2 linked regions of the Natronorubrum tibetense GA33 genome follow. The protein of the gene in region 1 binds, or shares a complex with, the protein of each later gene. Links are inferred from orthologs where the notes say so. Each region holds a gene or a part of one and is shown on either strand. Other genes may lie near its edges.

The links.
Region 2: the proteins of dph2 (region 1) and NATTI_RS0109725 are in contact, whole or in part, in a crystal structure (PDB 6Q2D), measured with the Methanobrevibacter smithii proteins. The link is inferred for Natronorubrum tibetense GA33 from one-to-one orthologs. Residues at the interface, in WP_011954460.1 of Methanobrevibacter smithii: Met1, Met3, Tyr4, Pro28, Glu29, Gly30, Leu31, Met33, Phe58, His80, Thr124, Gln126, Ser179, Gly180, Asn181, Phe182, His183, Leu185, Tyr201, Asn202, Phe211, Ile215, Arg291, Asp295, Asp296, Gln298, Met299; in WP_011954157.1 of Methanobrevibacter smithii: Pro482, Asn483, Lys484, His485, Tyr553, Asp555, Glu556, Glu559, Leu560, Leu591, His592, Glu593, Asp594, Ala595, Val596, His597, Arg598, Gly599, Pro600.

Annotation. Positions count from the first base shown.
Region 1 is NZ_KB913017.1:61,353-69,674, reverse strand. What follows is about bases 2,426-5,184. They hold dph2 (diphthamide biosynthesis enzyme Dph2), read left to right. Parts: upstream 2,426-3,161; coding sequence 3,162-4,208; downstream 4,209-5,184. Other genes in these bases: NATTI_RS0100335 (DUF7344 domain-containing protein), read left to right, coding at 4,614-5,184; NATTI_RS0100345 (DUF7139 domain-containing protein), read right to left, coding at 2,426-2,935. Outside these bases: NATTI_RS0100365 (METTL5 family protein), read right to left, coding at 1-23; NATTI_RS0100360 (hypothetical protein), read right to left, coding at 34-435; NATTI_RS25150 (TFIIB-type zinc ribbon-containing protein), read left to right, coding at 600-767; NATTI_RS0100350 (disk-shape morphogenesis protein volactin), read right to left, coding at 904-1,935; more of NATTI_RS0100345, read right to left, coding at 2,033-2,425; more of NATTI_RS0100335, read left to right, coding at 5,185-5,825; NATTI_RS0100330 (MBL fold metallo-hydrolase), read left to right, coding at 6,007-6,840; NATTI_RS0100325 (midas domain-containing protein), read left to right, coding at 6,910-8,322. UniProt on the Methanocaldococcus jannaschii protein: Catalyzes the first step of diphthamide biosynthesis, i.e. the transfer of the 3-amino-3-carboxypropyl group from S-adenosyl-L-methionine (SAM) to the C2 position of the imidazole ring of the target histidine residue in translation elongation factor 2 (EF-2).
Region 2 is NZ_KB913017.1:1,878,338-1,885,708, reverse strand. What follows is about bases 1,762-4,696. They hold NATTI_RS0109725 (elongation factor EF-2), read right to left. Parts: upstream 4,355-4,696; coding sequence 2,168-4,354; downstream 1,762-2,167. In the rest of the region: NATTI_RS0109730 (S8 family serine peptidase), read right to left, coding at 19-1,686; NATTI_RS0109715 (DUF5781 family protein), read left to right, coding at 4,713-5,477; NATTI_RS0109705 (hypothetical protein), read left to right, coding at 5,606-5,851; NATTI_RS0109700 (DUF7504 family protein), read left to right, coding at 6,057-6,782; NATTI_RS25300 (hypothetical protein), read left to right, coding at 6,865-7,371. UniProt on the Methanocaldococcus jannaschii protein: Catalyzes the GTP-dependent ribosomal translocation step during translation elongation.

The sequences.
Region 1 (8,322 bases):
GTACGTCGCGACGGGCCGGACATTACCGCGTCGTTAGGAGTCGAGGCTGATAGCACCGTCGAGTTCGAGCGCGAGTCCTTCGCGCTCGGCGCGTTCGGCACAGGCGGCCAGCGCGGGACGGACCTTCTCCGGATCGGCGATATCGTCTATCTCGAGCGTGACAGTTCCGACGCCAAGGAAGGCACCGGCCCGCACGTACGCTCGCACGCGGTCGATCTCCGCCTGCGTCGCGAGCGAGCAGTCCTCGTCGAAGCAGGCGTCGACGGTCAACTCCGCCGGGAGCAGCCCGTCCTCGGTCAGGTCGCGCTTCAGATCCCGGAGGTAGCCGGGTGCCGTCGACTCGAGCGTCGGCGCCTCGAGCGTAACTGGCGTAACGTCGGCGGGTCGACAGCCGTCGATCGTCCGATCGGGTTCGGGGGTCGGTGACGTACTCATTGTAACCACATACATGAGTCGCATACAAAAACCTTTGTAAATGCTCAGTAGTAATATATCGTGGGAAGTACCTCGGGGTCGATCGCGTCGCTCGAGCGATTCAAGTGTGCCGGCTTCATGACAAATGTGGATAGAGTTAAGGAGAGACCGTGTGAGAGATGGGTATGGAGTGTCCACGGTGCCAGGGGTCGCTGGAGGAATACTCGCTGGGTGACGTCTCGACGGTAACGTGTCCGCACTGTAATTTCGCGGACGTCCCCGTCGACCACGTCCAGGAGGGGGAAGAGACGGAGTCCTGGCGTGACGCGTTCAATCGTTTCTACGAGCAGTGAGCGATCGGCGCCATCGGGGCGGCGGCTGCTGACGGCTGACTGGGCGACTCTGCTGACTGATCCTCTCGCGATCGAACACGGCTACGCAGCGATAACTCTCACGAGACGCTGTGCAAACGGAAAAACCGGAAGTCGCTTACTCCGCTTCCGCTTCGACTTCTTCGTCGTCCGCTCCCGTGTCGTGGTCGACGTCCTCGTCGGACCGTGCGGCGACGAGGCCACCGCGTGCAACGCTGTACAGTGGCTCGTTGGCGTGCGAGACGCCGCTGATCGAGAACGGAATGTTCGCGTCCTCTAGGTGGTCACGGAACAGCGCCTCGAAGCCGCTGGGGCTCGAGGTACCGCCGGTGACGACGACGGGAACGTCGAGTCCTTCCTCGACATCCTCCTCGTCGACCTCCTTGACGATGTTCTCGATGACGTAGTCGAGCAGGTTCTCGTAGTAGATCGAGAGCGCACCCTCGACGCCGCCGACATCCGTCGTGAAGTCCAGTTCGAAGTCGTCCTCCTTGATGGAGGTAACCTTGTCGACGGGCGTACCCGTCGCGCGGGCAGCCTGCTCGTCGACCCAGTCGCCACCGCGGGCGACGGAGAACTTCATGACCGGCACCGCGTAGTATGCCAGACAGACGTTCGTCATCCCGGCGCCGAACGAGATACCGAGTCCGGTGAAGTTGTTGTCCGCGAGTTCGCTGTAGATGACGGACATCCCTTCGTTGATCGGTTCGGAGTCGTATCCCATATCGTCGAGGAACGACTCGATCGTTTTCTGGTGGTACAGCGTCGAGAGATCCGAGTCGATCGGATCCGCGGGCGAGGAGAAGTAAAGCTTCTCGTCCGGATACGCGGGCTCGCCGACGACCTGCTCGATGATGAGCTTCATCATCGGAATCGCGCTCTTCTCGTCGTTCGAGAGGATCCCGTGTTTCATCGGTCGCCGCGTTTCCTTGTTGAAAATGTTCGCAAAGTTGAGGGCGTCGTCGCCGACGACGTACACCTTATCGTCTTTACGAATGTGAAGCACTTCGCTTCGAGAGAGCATCTGCTCGGCCATATCCGAGTATTCGATCTCTACGAAGGAGTTACGCTGTTGCACGAAAACCGTATCGTTCCCATCCTGCTGTGCAGACAGGATGTTCATCGTTCCAACGTCTAGGCCTTTCGCCATAGTTGGGCAAGGCGGCCGATGGATTATAAATCTATGTGAATAACTTACAGCTCAGACGGATGGACAATAAGAATAGTTTACTCGAAGTATCAAGCGATTACTTCCGTCCGAGAAGCTCACGAAGCCGATCGAACAGACCGGAGAGCGGTGAGCCATCGTTTTCGGCCGTTGCCATCTCCTCCGCTTGCTGTTGCTCGCGCAGTTCCTTGAGTTTCGCCGTCTGATCGTCGACCGTCGATTGGGAGGTCGTGGTCTTCGTCTCGCCACCTTTCAATCCCTTGAGACCGGCCACCTGCGCGTCGACGCCCGTCGAACGGGCTGTCTTCGTTCCGGCGTCGGTATTGACCGACACCGCGTCGAACTCATCTTCGGAGAAGCTGAGACGCTTGTGCTCGGTCTTTTCGACGCCACCCCAGGAGAGTTCGACGTCCTCCATCGCCTCGTCGATGTCCTTGCGGACGTCCGCATCGGAGAGTTCGTCTTCCTCGTCAGTTTCGTCGTCCGGGTCGACGGTCCGGACCTGCTGGGCCATATCCAGATAGTGAGCGATCAGCGCTGCCCCCGTGGACGCGGTGATCCCCGCGAGCCCGACGGCGTAGGTCGCAACGACTTCAACCGTGTAATCGTTTCCGTAGCCGTTCCAGTCGTCGGGATACGCACCAAGAAAGCCGATGACGGCACCGATCGTGATCGCGACGCCGGCGATCGACGTGTACAGCATCCGTCGCTCCGACGGGAGCAACACCACGACCCCGAGCATGAACACGGGGAGTGAGATCATTACGAGCGCGTACGCGGGCTGTACCCAGGCGATGTACGATGCGGATCGAGTCTCGAAGGTCCCGCTCCACACGAAGAGCAGGAGAGCAACGATCGCGAGTCCGATCCCACCGAGAAACAGGCTGAACCCGACGTAAACGTCGGTTCGGTCCTCCGGTTCGCCGATGTATCGACGATAGATATCGAAGAGATACCCGTCTGCAGGCTGTTCCGCTGGCATTGGTATCGGGTTTATACTCCAGTACTATGACTGTTGGGTCGCGCTACCAGTTCTATATCAACGCCGTTGCAGCGTGATATCTACGACCTCCAGTGCGCCGAATTCGAACCGTGCGACCGGGATACGGCTCGCTGTGAGTCAGTAACGAATGCTCACCGTACGGCGGTCAGTTCGCCGTATTCGGCACAGCGTGCAGTATTTACGTCCGTGGTCGTTAGATCGGTCAATGAGTCAAGAGTCGGAGTACACTGAGGGGGACCTCCGAAACACCGGGATGCGGCTGAAACACGATCGGGAGTGGGACTACGAACTCGAGCAGATCGTCGAGGCCATCGAGGAGCGAGATGCGACGAAGGTCGGCCTGCAGTTTCCCGAGGGATTGAAACGACGCGGCCCCGCAGTCGCCGACGATCTCCGTGAGCTCACCGACGGCGTGACGTTCATGCTCTCTGGGCAGCCGTGTTACGGTGCCTGCGACCTCGACACCTACCTGATGAAACGCACCGACGTCTTCGTCCACTTCGGCCACTCGCCGATGAAGGACACGGACAAGGTGATCTACGTGCCGCTGTTCTCGAACGTCGAGGTGCTGCCGATCATGGAGGAAGCGCTCGACACCCTCGAGCCACCCGAGGAGACCGAAGGCGTCGGCCTCGTCACGACCGCCCAGCACATGAACCGCTACGAGGAGATGTGCGAGTTCCTCGAGGAACAGGGCTACGACGTTCAGAGTCGCCGCGGCGACGAGCGACTGACCCATGAGGGACAGGTGCTCGGCTGCAACTACGCGAGCGCGGACGTGCCCGCGGATCAGGTACTCTACGTCGGCGGCGGGAAGTTCCACCCGCTCGGCCTGGCGATGGAACATCCCGACAAACACGTCGTCATCGCGGACCCGGTCAACAACGTTGTGACGCCCGCGGACACTGACAAATTCATGAAGCAGCGCTACGGTGCCGTCCACCGCGCGATGGACGCCGAGAAGTGGGGCGTCATCTTCTGTACCAAGATCGGCCAGGGGCGCTGGGAAATCGCTCAGGACATCATCGACGACAACGAGAACGCCTACCTCATCACCATGGACGAGGTGACGCCGGATCGACTGCGGAACTTCGATATGGACGCCTTCGTCAACACCGGCTGTCCGCGGATCACGACCGACGACGGGCCACAGTTCCACAAACCGATGCTCACCCCTGGCGAGTACCGGATTGCGGTTGGCGACAAGCCGCTCGATAGCCTCTCGTTCGACACCTTCCACGGCACCTGGTAGCGACCCCGGTTCGTCCGTGAGACGGAATCGTCGGTAAGACGGAACCCGGACGATCGATCGTCAGTTCTGCTCGGCTTCTTCGCACACAGATCTCATCGGTTCTTCTTCGGCCTCGAGTTCGGTATCTCTGCGTTGCCCAGCGAGCGAACGCGGAGGGAGGCGGTTTCGATCCGTGCGCTTCCGAGGAAGTACTCATGCGACAAGTGATCGACCACTGAGACTGTATTGCAGGAGAAAGTCGCGGGAAGATGACCGTACTGTCCAAGTATACCTGGAATAGTCGTCTACCATTCATGGATTTTTAGATCTATTCCAGACATATTCAACATTTGGTTGGTAATTACGTACTGATTCCAAAGTGGTTTGGAGCAGTTCTTTTGCCCAATAGCTCCCCACCAGTAATCGATGAGTAATCCCGATGGCAGCGAACGGTCGCCGCGATCTCGAGACGAGGTCTTCGACGCACTCGCAGACAGCACTCGGCGTGACATTCTCCGACTCGTTCACAGCCGACCGTCGAGCGGCGTCTCGAAGACCGATCTCGCCTTCGAACTCGTCGCAGTAACCACTGATACCCCACTCGCGTCGGTGACCGACGACGACCACGAGCGCGCGCTGGTCGACTGTCAGCACAGGCACCTGCCCGCGCTGGTCGACGCCGGACTCGTCACGGAGACCGACGACGGGAGGATAGTGACGACCGACCACTGGGTGTTCGACGATTCCGAATTCGACGCGATTCTCGCCGACCGAACGGACGATGAAACCGATCTCGACGCCCTGTTCGGTGCCCTCGCCGACTCGCGACGCCGGACGATCCTCACCGTTCTCGGGAACCAGTACCATCCGCTCTCGACCGAGACCCTCGCTCGAGACGTCGCGGCTCGTGAAACGGAGACCGCAGCACGCGACGTTCCTCGAGAGCGCGTCGAGCAAGTGCTGACCTCGCTCGTCCACGTCCACCTGCCACACCTGAACGACGCCGGTCTCGTCGGCTACGATCCCGAAACGGGCAGCGTCTCCTACGAGGGCCACCCGACCCTGCGCACCGAGTGGCTCGACAGCCATCCCGACCGCCTGCAGACGGCCGCCGAGTCGACTCCTGGGCAGTCGATCGAGACCGACGCGAGCAACGACGTTCGGACGCTGCGAGGACGAGAGTCGATCGTCACGACCGGTCAGTCGCTCTGTGAATCAGCCGAGGAAGAACTGTTCATGATGTTCACGACGACAGGGCTGCTCGAGGAGGGCTGTTTCCGTCGGGTCGAAGACGCGATCGACCGCGGCGTCGACGTCTACGTCGGCTCGCGGGATCCGCGCGTTCGGGAGATCGTTCGAGACCGCGCGCCGGAGGTCGTCCTCTGGGAGCCACAGTTGGACTGGCTCAACCTGCCGCCGAACGGCGAGTCAGTCGGCAGGCTGGTGTTTGCGGACCGCAAAGCGGTCCTGCTGGGGACGCTCGGAACGCCGGCTGCCGACGGCGAATACGACGAAACCGCGCTCATCGGTGAGGGGGCGGACAACGGGTTCGTCGTCCTCATGCGACAGCTGCTCGGCTCGCGACTCGATCACCTGGATGCCCCCGGCGAGACCAACCAGTCCGAAATCCCACTGTAACGGAACGGGACGGAACGATCGCGACGAACGATTGCCTACCGACTGCCGACGGCTCGGATTACTCCCGATCCCCCGCTTCGGCCCTCCACACCCAGCGTTCGTTTTGCACCGGTCTCGCTGAGGCCGGCCGCGGTCCGCCGAGACAACAACACTTACCCAGTCGGTCCTCGCACGCACGCATATGATCCAAAGTGACTGGGGAGACTGGCTCGTTCGTGACGTCGAAGACGCTTCACCCGACGGGGTCGCGATCTGGTATCTCGGCTGCAACGGCTTCGTTCTCAAGGGGAACGAGGGAACGACGGTCTACATCGACCCCTATCTCGGGCTGGGCGATCCGCCACGAACCGTCCGGATGATTCCCGTCCCGTTCGATCCCGCGGACGTCACGGACGCCGATGCGGTTCTCGCGACGCACGAACACACCGACCACGTTCACGGCGAGAGCCAGGCGCCGATCCTCGAGCAGACTGGGGCCACGTTCTATGCACCCGACGACAGCCTTGCCGTCGCCCGGGACGAAGAGGAGTGGACCGCAGACTGGGACCTCACGGACGAGCAGTTCGCCGAGGTCAGCGAAGGCGACACCCTCGAGATCGGCGAGTTCACGGTCCACGTCGAGGACGCGAACGATCCCGACGCGACCCACCCCGTGAGCTACGTTTTCGAGCACGACGCGGGGACCTTTTTCCACGGCGGCGATACCAAACCATCCGACGAGTTCGAACGGATCGGCGACGAGTACGACATCGATCTCGGCGTCCTCGCGTTCGGTACCGTCGGTCGAATTCCCGACAAGGAGACCCGCGAACCCAAACGGACCCGCTGGTACAACGACGAGAACCAGATCGTCGAAGCCGCGTCGGCGTTGGGACTCGAGCGACTCCTCCCAAGTCACTGGGATATGTGGCGCGGGCTCACCTCGGATCCGAAGGTGCTCCACCACCACGCGAAAAGCTTCGAGTACCCGACGCGACTCGATCTGGTCGAGATCGGCGACCGCGTCGATCTGTAGTCCCGCTACGTGAACCAGATCTGATACTGTCCGTATCATTTATAGTAATGGTCTGGTAACGTTGGCCTCATGAGTAGCACCGCCGACACGGACGACGTGATCGAGGTCGATGCTGACGGGTTATCCGTCCGGAAAACGTTCGCGGCGGACGAGTTCCCGGTACCCGCGATCCGCTTCGAGATCGAATCCGAACGTGACGAACAGGTTGCATTTCGACTCTCCGAATCGATCCCCGAATCGTTCCCGATGGACAAAGTCGGGTTCCACCCCGAGTACAACAGCGACGACTGGACCGCCTTTCAGGATAACCACGTCGAGTTCACCGGTACGCTCGAGCCCGACGAAGAACTCGTCACGGTCTATGGCATCCGCATCGACGACGAGAGCGATGCCGAACAGTTCCTGACCGAACCGGAGGTCGTCGAGGTTAGTTCCGACGGCGACGATGGCGGCTCCGAGGCCGACGAGGTCGACGACGACATTATTGGTAACATCGTCTCGGAGGACCGCAATCAGGCCGTCAAGGATATGATCTCCGGCGAGTCCGACTCCGTTCCCGGACTCGAGGACGACGCAGACGACAACAGCGAGGACGACGGCGGAGCCGAGGCTGCTGACGACGCGGACGAGCTCGAGGACGAAGCCGGGGGGCTCGACCTCGATCTCGGCGATGTCGATCCCGAACCGGAGCCGGTCGACGACGAGACCGACGCGGATGAGGACGACACGCCGGATATCGATCTCGGCTTCGAAGAGGACGAGATTCCGGAACCGGACGACGCTGACGACGGGGATACCGATCTCGGGATCGACCTCGGTGTCGAGGATACCGACGAAGACGACGCGACGGACGAACTCGACCTCGGGGAGGACGCAGACGACGAACCCGAAATCGAACTCGATCTCGAAGCCGCTGCGGCCGACGTCGAGGAAGACGAGCCGGACATCGCCGACGACGGTGTAGACCAAGACGAAAACGAGACACCGCTGGGCGAGTCGAGTGAGGACGATCCCGCGCTTGAGGACATCGATACCGATTCCGAGACGCCGTCGGCCGACGATGTCGACCTCGCCGACACGGAGGCCGACTCGTCGGTCGATGAACCCGAGGTTGACGAGACTGAGGACGACGAATCCGAGGTCGAGGACGACGAATCGACGACCGAAGAGACAGACGTCGAGGAGCCATCGACGGCCATCGACGAATCGGCCGTCGATGCAGAGAGCGACTCCGTAGACGCCGCAGACGACGCTCAGGACCGCGAAGTGGGCGCGACCGACGACAATACGGAGACGGACACCTCGAGTCCGTCGTTCGACGGCTCGGTTGCTGCCCGACTCGCGACAGAGATTCGCGAGGGAGACGTCGACGACGACGATCTCGAGGCCCTGCGCACCGAACTCGATCTCGAACCGTCCGGCCCGGACGTCGCCAAAGTCGAACACCTACAGCGCCGCGTCGAGGAGGTCACCGCTTACACC
Region 2 (7,371 bases), 1.8 Mb from region 1 along the record:
TTCAGGCGGGTGAGGATGTCAATTTCCGAGTTCTTCGACCGTGATCGTGTAGGATCCGCTCCCACTGTACCGATCGACCAGGATGCCGAACTCCTCGTCGCCGTCGAGGTCGACTTCGATCTCCTCGTCGGCGCCCCAGTCGGCCGACGCCTCGTCGTAGTCGCTGGTCGATGGCTGGCGCCCATCGAGGGTCAGGTACAGATCGAACGTCGCGTCCGAGGGCCCCTCCAGCGTCACGGTAGCGCTACACGGGTTCTCCGTCTCGAGTTCGTAGCTGTAGCTGTCGCTCGGGTTGCCCCACCAGCCGTCGCTGAGTGATCCCTCGGCGCTGACAGTGTTTTCTTCGTCGCCGCACTCGCCCGGGTCGGGATCTGGATCAGGATCAGGATCCGGATCTGTTCCCGGCTCCGTCGTTACTGCGTTGCCCGCATCCACGCGGCCGTATCCCTGTTCATCGCCCGAGAGACCGATGTCGACGGCCGTTTCGTGGAGGTGACTTCGAAGTTCCTCGTTCGAGAGCGACGGCCACGCCGAGAGTGCGAGGCCCGCAACGCCCGCGGCGACGGGTGACGCCATCGACGTCCCCGAATACGAGTCGTAATCGTCCCAGTTGACCGTCGACAGAACGTCGCCCCCGGGAGCGGCCAGTTCGATCTCCGGCCCGACGTTCGAGAACGACGACAGGGTTTCGCCTTCGTCCAGCGACGACACGGCCACGACCGCGTCGTAGGCGGCCGGGTACGAGACGCTCCCACCGGAGTCGTTGCCAGCCGCAGCGACGAGCAGCGATCCCTCGTTCTGGGCGTAGGCACACGCGTCGTCCATCAGTTCCGTGTATCCGCCGCCTCCCAGCGACATGTTGATGACGTCGGCACCCTGGTCGGCAGACCACTGGATCGCGTCGGCGATATCCGTCAGGGACCCGCCGCCGCCGTCGCCCAGTGCTCGAGCCGACAGCATCGAACAGTTCGAGATGCCGGCGTGTCCCTCGCCGTTGTCGGTACCGCCGGCTGCGATACCGCCCACGTGCGTCCCGTGGTCCTCGCCGGCGCTAACGGGGTAGGGATCGTCGTTCCCATCGACGAAGTCGTAGCCGTAGTTCGAGACGCTGTCGTCCATGTTCTCCGCGAGGTTCTCGTGATCGTACTGGATCCCCTGGTCGACGATCGAGATCGTCACGTCCGAGTCACCCAGCGTCTCCTCCCAGGCTTCGGGACAGTTGACCTGCTGTGGCGCGTACTGGCTGTCGTACAGCGGGTCGTCGACGACGCTCGCGTCGACGTCTTCCGTTCCTGCAGCGTCGTCGTCGCTCTCGAGAGCCTCCATCTCGAGCGTCTCGAAGGTGACGTTGTCTTCGGCGTACTCGATGCCCTCGCCCTCGAGAACGTTCTTTTTGAAGTTCGTTTTCGCCGTTTCCGCGGCACTGTCGGGGAACTCGACGGCCACGTAACCGAGCGTTTCGTTGGTGTGGACGATCTCCGCAGAGTTCGGTATCTGGGGGTCGACAGCTTGCTTCGGACTCGAAACCGACGGCCCGACACCGACGACGATCTCGTTCTTTTTCGGCCCCGGTTCGCGTCCCGGCGTAGCCGATGCGACGCCACTGATGCCGAACAGGGCACCGAGTGCTCCGGCTGCTTGTAACACTGACCGTCTGTCGAGCTTGTGTGTGTTTTCTTCTGTCATACTCCGGCAGATACCATTACCTTCCGTACTTAAAAACTTTCCAAACTAATCGAATTTTAATAAAATACTAAGATATCAATTTCGATATGTTGTCATAGTCACTCATGCATGCGAATCTCAGTGCAGCTACTAGGAGGTAATCAATAAGATTGCAGAGTAAATTTTAGAGGAGTTTCTAGAAACTATTCGTCGGGCGACGAACGGTCTTCAAGTACGTCGTCAGTGTCTCGCCACGATGGTTCGATTCCACCGTTCTGGCTCGCGTCGGGACTGATTCCCGCGTCTTCAGGCGCGAGAGGGATCAATCCGTACGACCCAACCCGTTCGAGGACCGTGCGGTGTATTGCTGTCCGGTTGTCCGACGAGACGCGAACGCCCCCATCTGTGGCGGGCGAAACGACTCGAGGACAAGCAGCCAGCGGCGCGTGGGAACAGTGAAACGGGAAAAAGAACGGAATCGAGGAAACGGAACCGTGGTGGCTTAGATGTAGTCGATGCTCGGCGGCAGCTCGAGCTTCATGCCCTTGCGCTCGCGAATCTCCATAATCTTCTCGCGCTGGAGGGAGTCGGACATGACCTCGAAGCCGGCGTTCTCGGTGTTCCAGGCGGCGCGACCCTCGGTCGCGGAGCGGATGTCGCTTGCGAAGCCGATCATCTCGTCGACGGGCGCGATACCCTCGACGACCATGAGGTCACCCTCCTGGTACATGTCGTCGACGCGGCCGCGACGACCCTGAATCTCGCCGGAGGCGGCACCCATGTGGTCGTTTGGCACGTCGATCCGAGCGTCCTGCATCGGCTCGAGCAGCTTGATCTTCCCGTCGATCAGCGCCTTGTGGAGCGCGTTTCGGGTTGCCGGGATGACCTGTGCTGGGCCGCGGTGGATGGTGTCCTCGTGGAGTCGGGCGTCGTGCAATCGGATGAGCGTCCCCTGGACCGGCTCGTTCGCGAGCGGGCCGTTGTCGAGGGCGTCCTCGAATCCTTCGATCACGAGTTCCATCGTCTCGTTCAGGTGCTGAATCCCCTTGGTATCGTCGACGAGGATATTCGTCCCGTGGATGTGTTCGACTTCCTGGGAGTCGTCTTTGTCCATGCCGGCCTCCTGCAGGGCCTCACGACGTTCCTGCTCTGGCATGTCCATCGAGGCCTCGCCCATCTTGATCACGTCGACCAGTTCGTCCGGCATCGGCTCGATCGAGACGTAGAAGCGGTTGTGACGGTTTGGCGAGATACCCTCGATCTCGTCGCTCGGCTGCTGGGGCTGCTCGCGGTAGACGACGATCGGCTCACCGGTGTTGACCGGAATGCCCTGGTTCTTCTCGATACGCTGAGTGATAACCTCGAGGTGAAGCTCACCCTGCCCGGAGATCAGGTGCTCGCCGGTGTCCTCGTTGATCGTAATCTGGATCGTCGGGTCCTCCTTGGAGACCTGGCGCAGCGTCTCGATGAGCTTCGGCAGGTCGTCCATAGTCTGGGCCTCGACGCTCTTCGTAATGACCGGCTCCGAGATGTGCTCGATCGACTCGAACGGCGTCATCTCGATAGAGGAGACGGTCGAACCGGCGATGGCGTCTCGGAGACCGGTGACGGCGGCGATGTTCCCTGCTGGAACGTGGTCCACTTCCTCACGTTCGCCACCCATGTAGATCCCGACGGACTGAACGCGGTTTTTGCCCGCAGTCCCGGAGACGTACAGCTCCTGACCCTTCTCGAGGCTACCCGAGAAAACGCGACCGGAGGCGACTTCGCCTGCGTGTGGGTCCATTGCGATGTCGGTAACCATGAAAACGACCTCGCCATCCTCATCGACGAGGCGCATCGTGTCCGCGAGGTCGGACTCGTCGTCACCGCGCCAGATGCGCGGGATGCGCATCGGCTGGGCGTCGACGGGGTTCGGGAAGTGCTCACAGACCATGTCGAGCACGACGTCCGACAGCGGCGTCCGCTCGTGGAGTTCCTGACGGTTGTCGTTGCGCTCGAGTTCCATGATCTCGCCGAAGTCCATCCCGGTGCGCTGCATCGACGGCATCGAAACACCCCATTTGTAGAGGGCGGATCCGAAGCCGACGGTCCCCTCTTCGACGGAGACGGTCCAGTCCTCGATGTCGTCCATATCCTGGGTCATGCCACGGATGAGTTCGTTGACGTCGTGGATGACCGAGACGAGACGCTGTTGCATCTCTTCAGGACCTTCCTGTAGCTCCGAGATGAGACGGTCGACCTTATTGATGAACAGGGTCGGCTTGACGCCCTCGCGGAGCGCCTGTCGTAGCACCGTCTCCGTCTGGGGCATGGCCCCTTCGACGGCGTCGACGACGACGAGCGCACCGTCGACGGCGCGCATCGCACGGGTGACGTCGCCACCGAAGTCGACGTGGCCCGGCGTGTCGATGAGGTTGATGAGGTGGTTGGTATCCTCGTACTCGTGGGTCATCGAAACGTTCGCCGCGTCGATGGTGATCCCGCGTTCCTGCTCGTCTTCCTCCGTGTCCATCGCGAGCTGTTCGCCGGCAGTCTCGTCAGAGATCATGCCCGCACCCGCGAGGAGGTTGTCAGAAAGGGTCGTTTTTCCGTGGTCGACGTGAGCGGCGATGGCGATGTTCCGGATGTTCTCCGGTTCGTCCATCAGCCGTTCACACTCTTGGACGATCTTCTTGCGTCGGCCCATATACACCCTGTTACCGGTAGCGGGGTCAAAAGGGTAGTGTTTCGTCGCCGTCGGAATCCGTCGAATTTCCCGGTTTTCGCGCCGAAATTTCCAGTTTAGGTGAGTGAATACCACACAACCAACGCGGCGGATCCAGCGCCGAACTCGCCGTCGAAGCGGACGCTGAGTGAGAGCGCGATGTCGACGAAAGCGGTCGGCTGTCACGTCCGGCGCGACAACCGGTTACGAACTCGATAGAACGAGAATCCAACAGCCGAATCCTGCTCGGCAACCGTCGGTTGTCGCGAACCGCGGCGACCTTCGTCCATCGAAATCGGGCGCAAGAGACATAGGCCGCCGGAACTTGGTACTGATACACATGGATCTCCGCGTGCAGGGTGCCGGTCCCACCTCTCCGTTCCTCGGTGCTCGAGATCTGTTCGAGACCGAACACGACCTCTCGTTACCGGTCCACGTCCAACTCCGAGACGACCCCGACGAACGGACCTGGGCTGGCCACCACGACGACCGCCACGTGCTGAACATCTCCAGGCAGGCCGCCTCGAGTGCCATGGCTCGCGAACTGGCCCTCCACGAGTTCGCCCACATGGCCAGACACGAACAGGAACATCCCTCACACACACAGTCGACGGAAGAAGTGCTCTACCTCGCGCTCGCCGGCAAGAGCGTCGAACGGCGCAAGCTGGCCCACTGCTACCAGATCGCCAACCACATGAAAGACATCTACGCCGATGACATCACACTCGCCGTCGGTCCCGGCGAGAAACTGCTCTCCTTCCTCGAGTCGAGTCTCGCGATGGCGATCGCCGACCGCCCCGAAACACCGTCCCGTCCGGGATTCGAGCGCCTCTCGGCGAGTTCCGATCCGGATATCACGGCGGTCAACGCTGCGTTCGCGCTCGCACTCGCCGAACGCCACGACCTCGTCGACGACGACCACCGGCTGTACGATCTCGCGTACGCGGCCGCGATGGACGCCCCGCACGTCGACTTCGAGGGATTCAAACGCCGCTTTCGCGAACTCGCTTGCGATCCCGACTCGAGTACGTATCGCCAGGTGCTTGTCGACGCGACCCGTGCGTACGTCGGTGCGGACGGACGTGAGAGGCCCGCGGCGGACTGACCGTTGCTGACTGCTATCGGACTGAGTCGACGCTCGTACGTTCGCCAAGAAGAGCGGGAGCTACCCGAACGCGACCTTTCGGTCACCGAGTTCGAATTCCTCCAGCGATAGTGACCGGCGACAACAAGGTGTCCCGTTCGCAAACCAGAAATCACAGATTTCTGGAGACGCTGTATCCCCTCCAGTTCGACGAACGAGTCGAGGTTTACGACGGCGGAGAAACCACCTTCGTTGCGGCCGCTCGACCCGTCGAGCAGGTCAACGCTGGGACGTCCATCCTCGAGGCCGCCGCTGACGGCACCGAAGCAATCTCGGACGACGACAGCGTGGATACCGATGACAACAAAACTGACGACACCGTAAACGGCGAGTGACACCCACCGAACCGGGTCGTGAGAACCCGGTGTGAATCGAGTCGAAACAGCAGCCGTCTCTTCGCTGAACGGACGTCGCGAGATCGCGTACAGAGATAAGTCTAGAACGCCGATTCTAGCGCGTTAGCCATAAGACCCAAGTATACGGCTTCGCTTCAACCCGAACATTTAATGTTTGATCCGACAAATAGCCTAACATATATTGATGTTTTCGCGCAAGGACTGGGGGAGCGGGTCGGACGGCGAGCAGTTTACCAAAACGCTATCCCGACTGAAACGTGAGGGCGCAAGCGTTCTGGTCGTCGGCTCCGTTCGAGCTGATCAACGGCGGAACGTCTGTCGACGACTGCTGGGACAGGCAACCGTCCAGCCACGTCGTCGCGTGCTGGTTTCGACCACCGGCGATTTGCACGACGTCTCACACCTGGTCGACGCGGACATCAACACCTCCGATACGCTCAAGCTCGTTAGCTACGCCACACAGGCCCGCAGCACCGCCGCAAGCGACACTAGTTCGGACACGATCGAAGCCGACGCACCATCGCTCGAGGCGTCACCGACGACGACCACTGCCCTTGCCGATCTCGGTATCGCTATCTCAAGCGCCATCGAAGAACTCGAGTCCGAAGCGAACGGTTTCGCCCCCGCAGAACTCCGCGTCGGCATCAACTCGCTGGTACCACTCCTCGAGGAGTACGGTGTCGAACGCGTCTTCAAATTCGTTCATCTGACGAACGGTCGGACTCGAGACGCCGATGGCATGATCCACTACCACCTCCCGATGGACCGTAATTCGGACGTCGTCTCCGTCTTGGAACCGTTGTTCGACATCGTTGTCGAGTTGCGGGAACAGAGCGGCGACTTTCAGGAACGATGGTCGATCAACGACGGCGATCAGAGTTCCGGCTGGATCTCGATCGATCAGTCGTAGGGCTATGCTTGCTCGAGAATTATATCTATTGCCTTGCCCGACGACTAGTTGTTAACAGCTACCTCGTTCATCCCTTGTCCCCATGAAACCGAAATTTGAGCCGACAAAAAATGGCTTTGAAATTATTGATCCAATCGAAAGACACCGGCATCGGGTCGTTACGCACAAGCCAATTTCACTTAAAGAAGTAGGATCGACTCAGCTACAGTATCCGGTAGATAAAGCGGTTGAGTTTACGGCTGAAATGATTTCACTTCCAGCAAATGCAACCATCTATATTCGCAATCGGGACGGCTCTATGGTTGCAGAAGCTAGTCCAAGTCAACCAATATCCTTGCCAAAGGGAAAATACACTCTTGACATATCGGTCCCGCTTAAAATATACATCAAATTCGATGGGGAGGTCAGTATTTATGCGGATAACGATCAGACACACGTAATTTTTGGGGATACAATACCTCTCACAATTGGTGCTCGATCATATCATACGCGTCCAGCAGACACAATTAAAACCACAAAAGATCCGCTAGATATAATGCGGGCAGTATCCGCTTTCGGATCGGCACTAAAAACAACAACTGCTGAACGA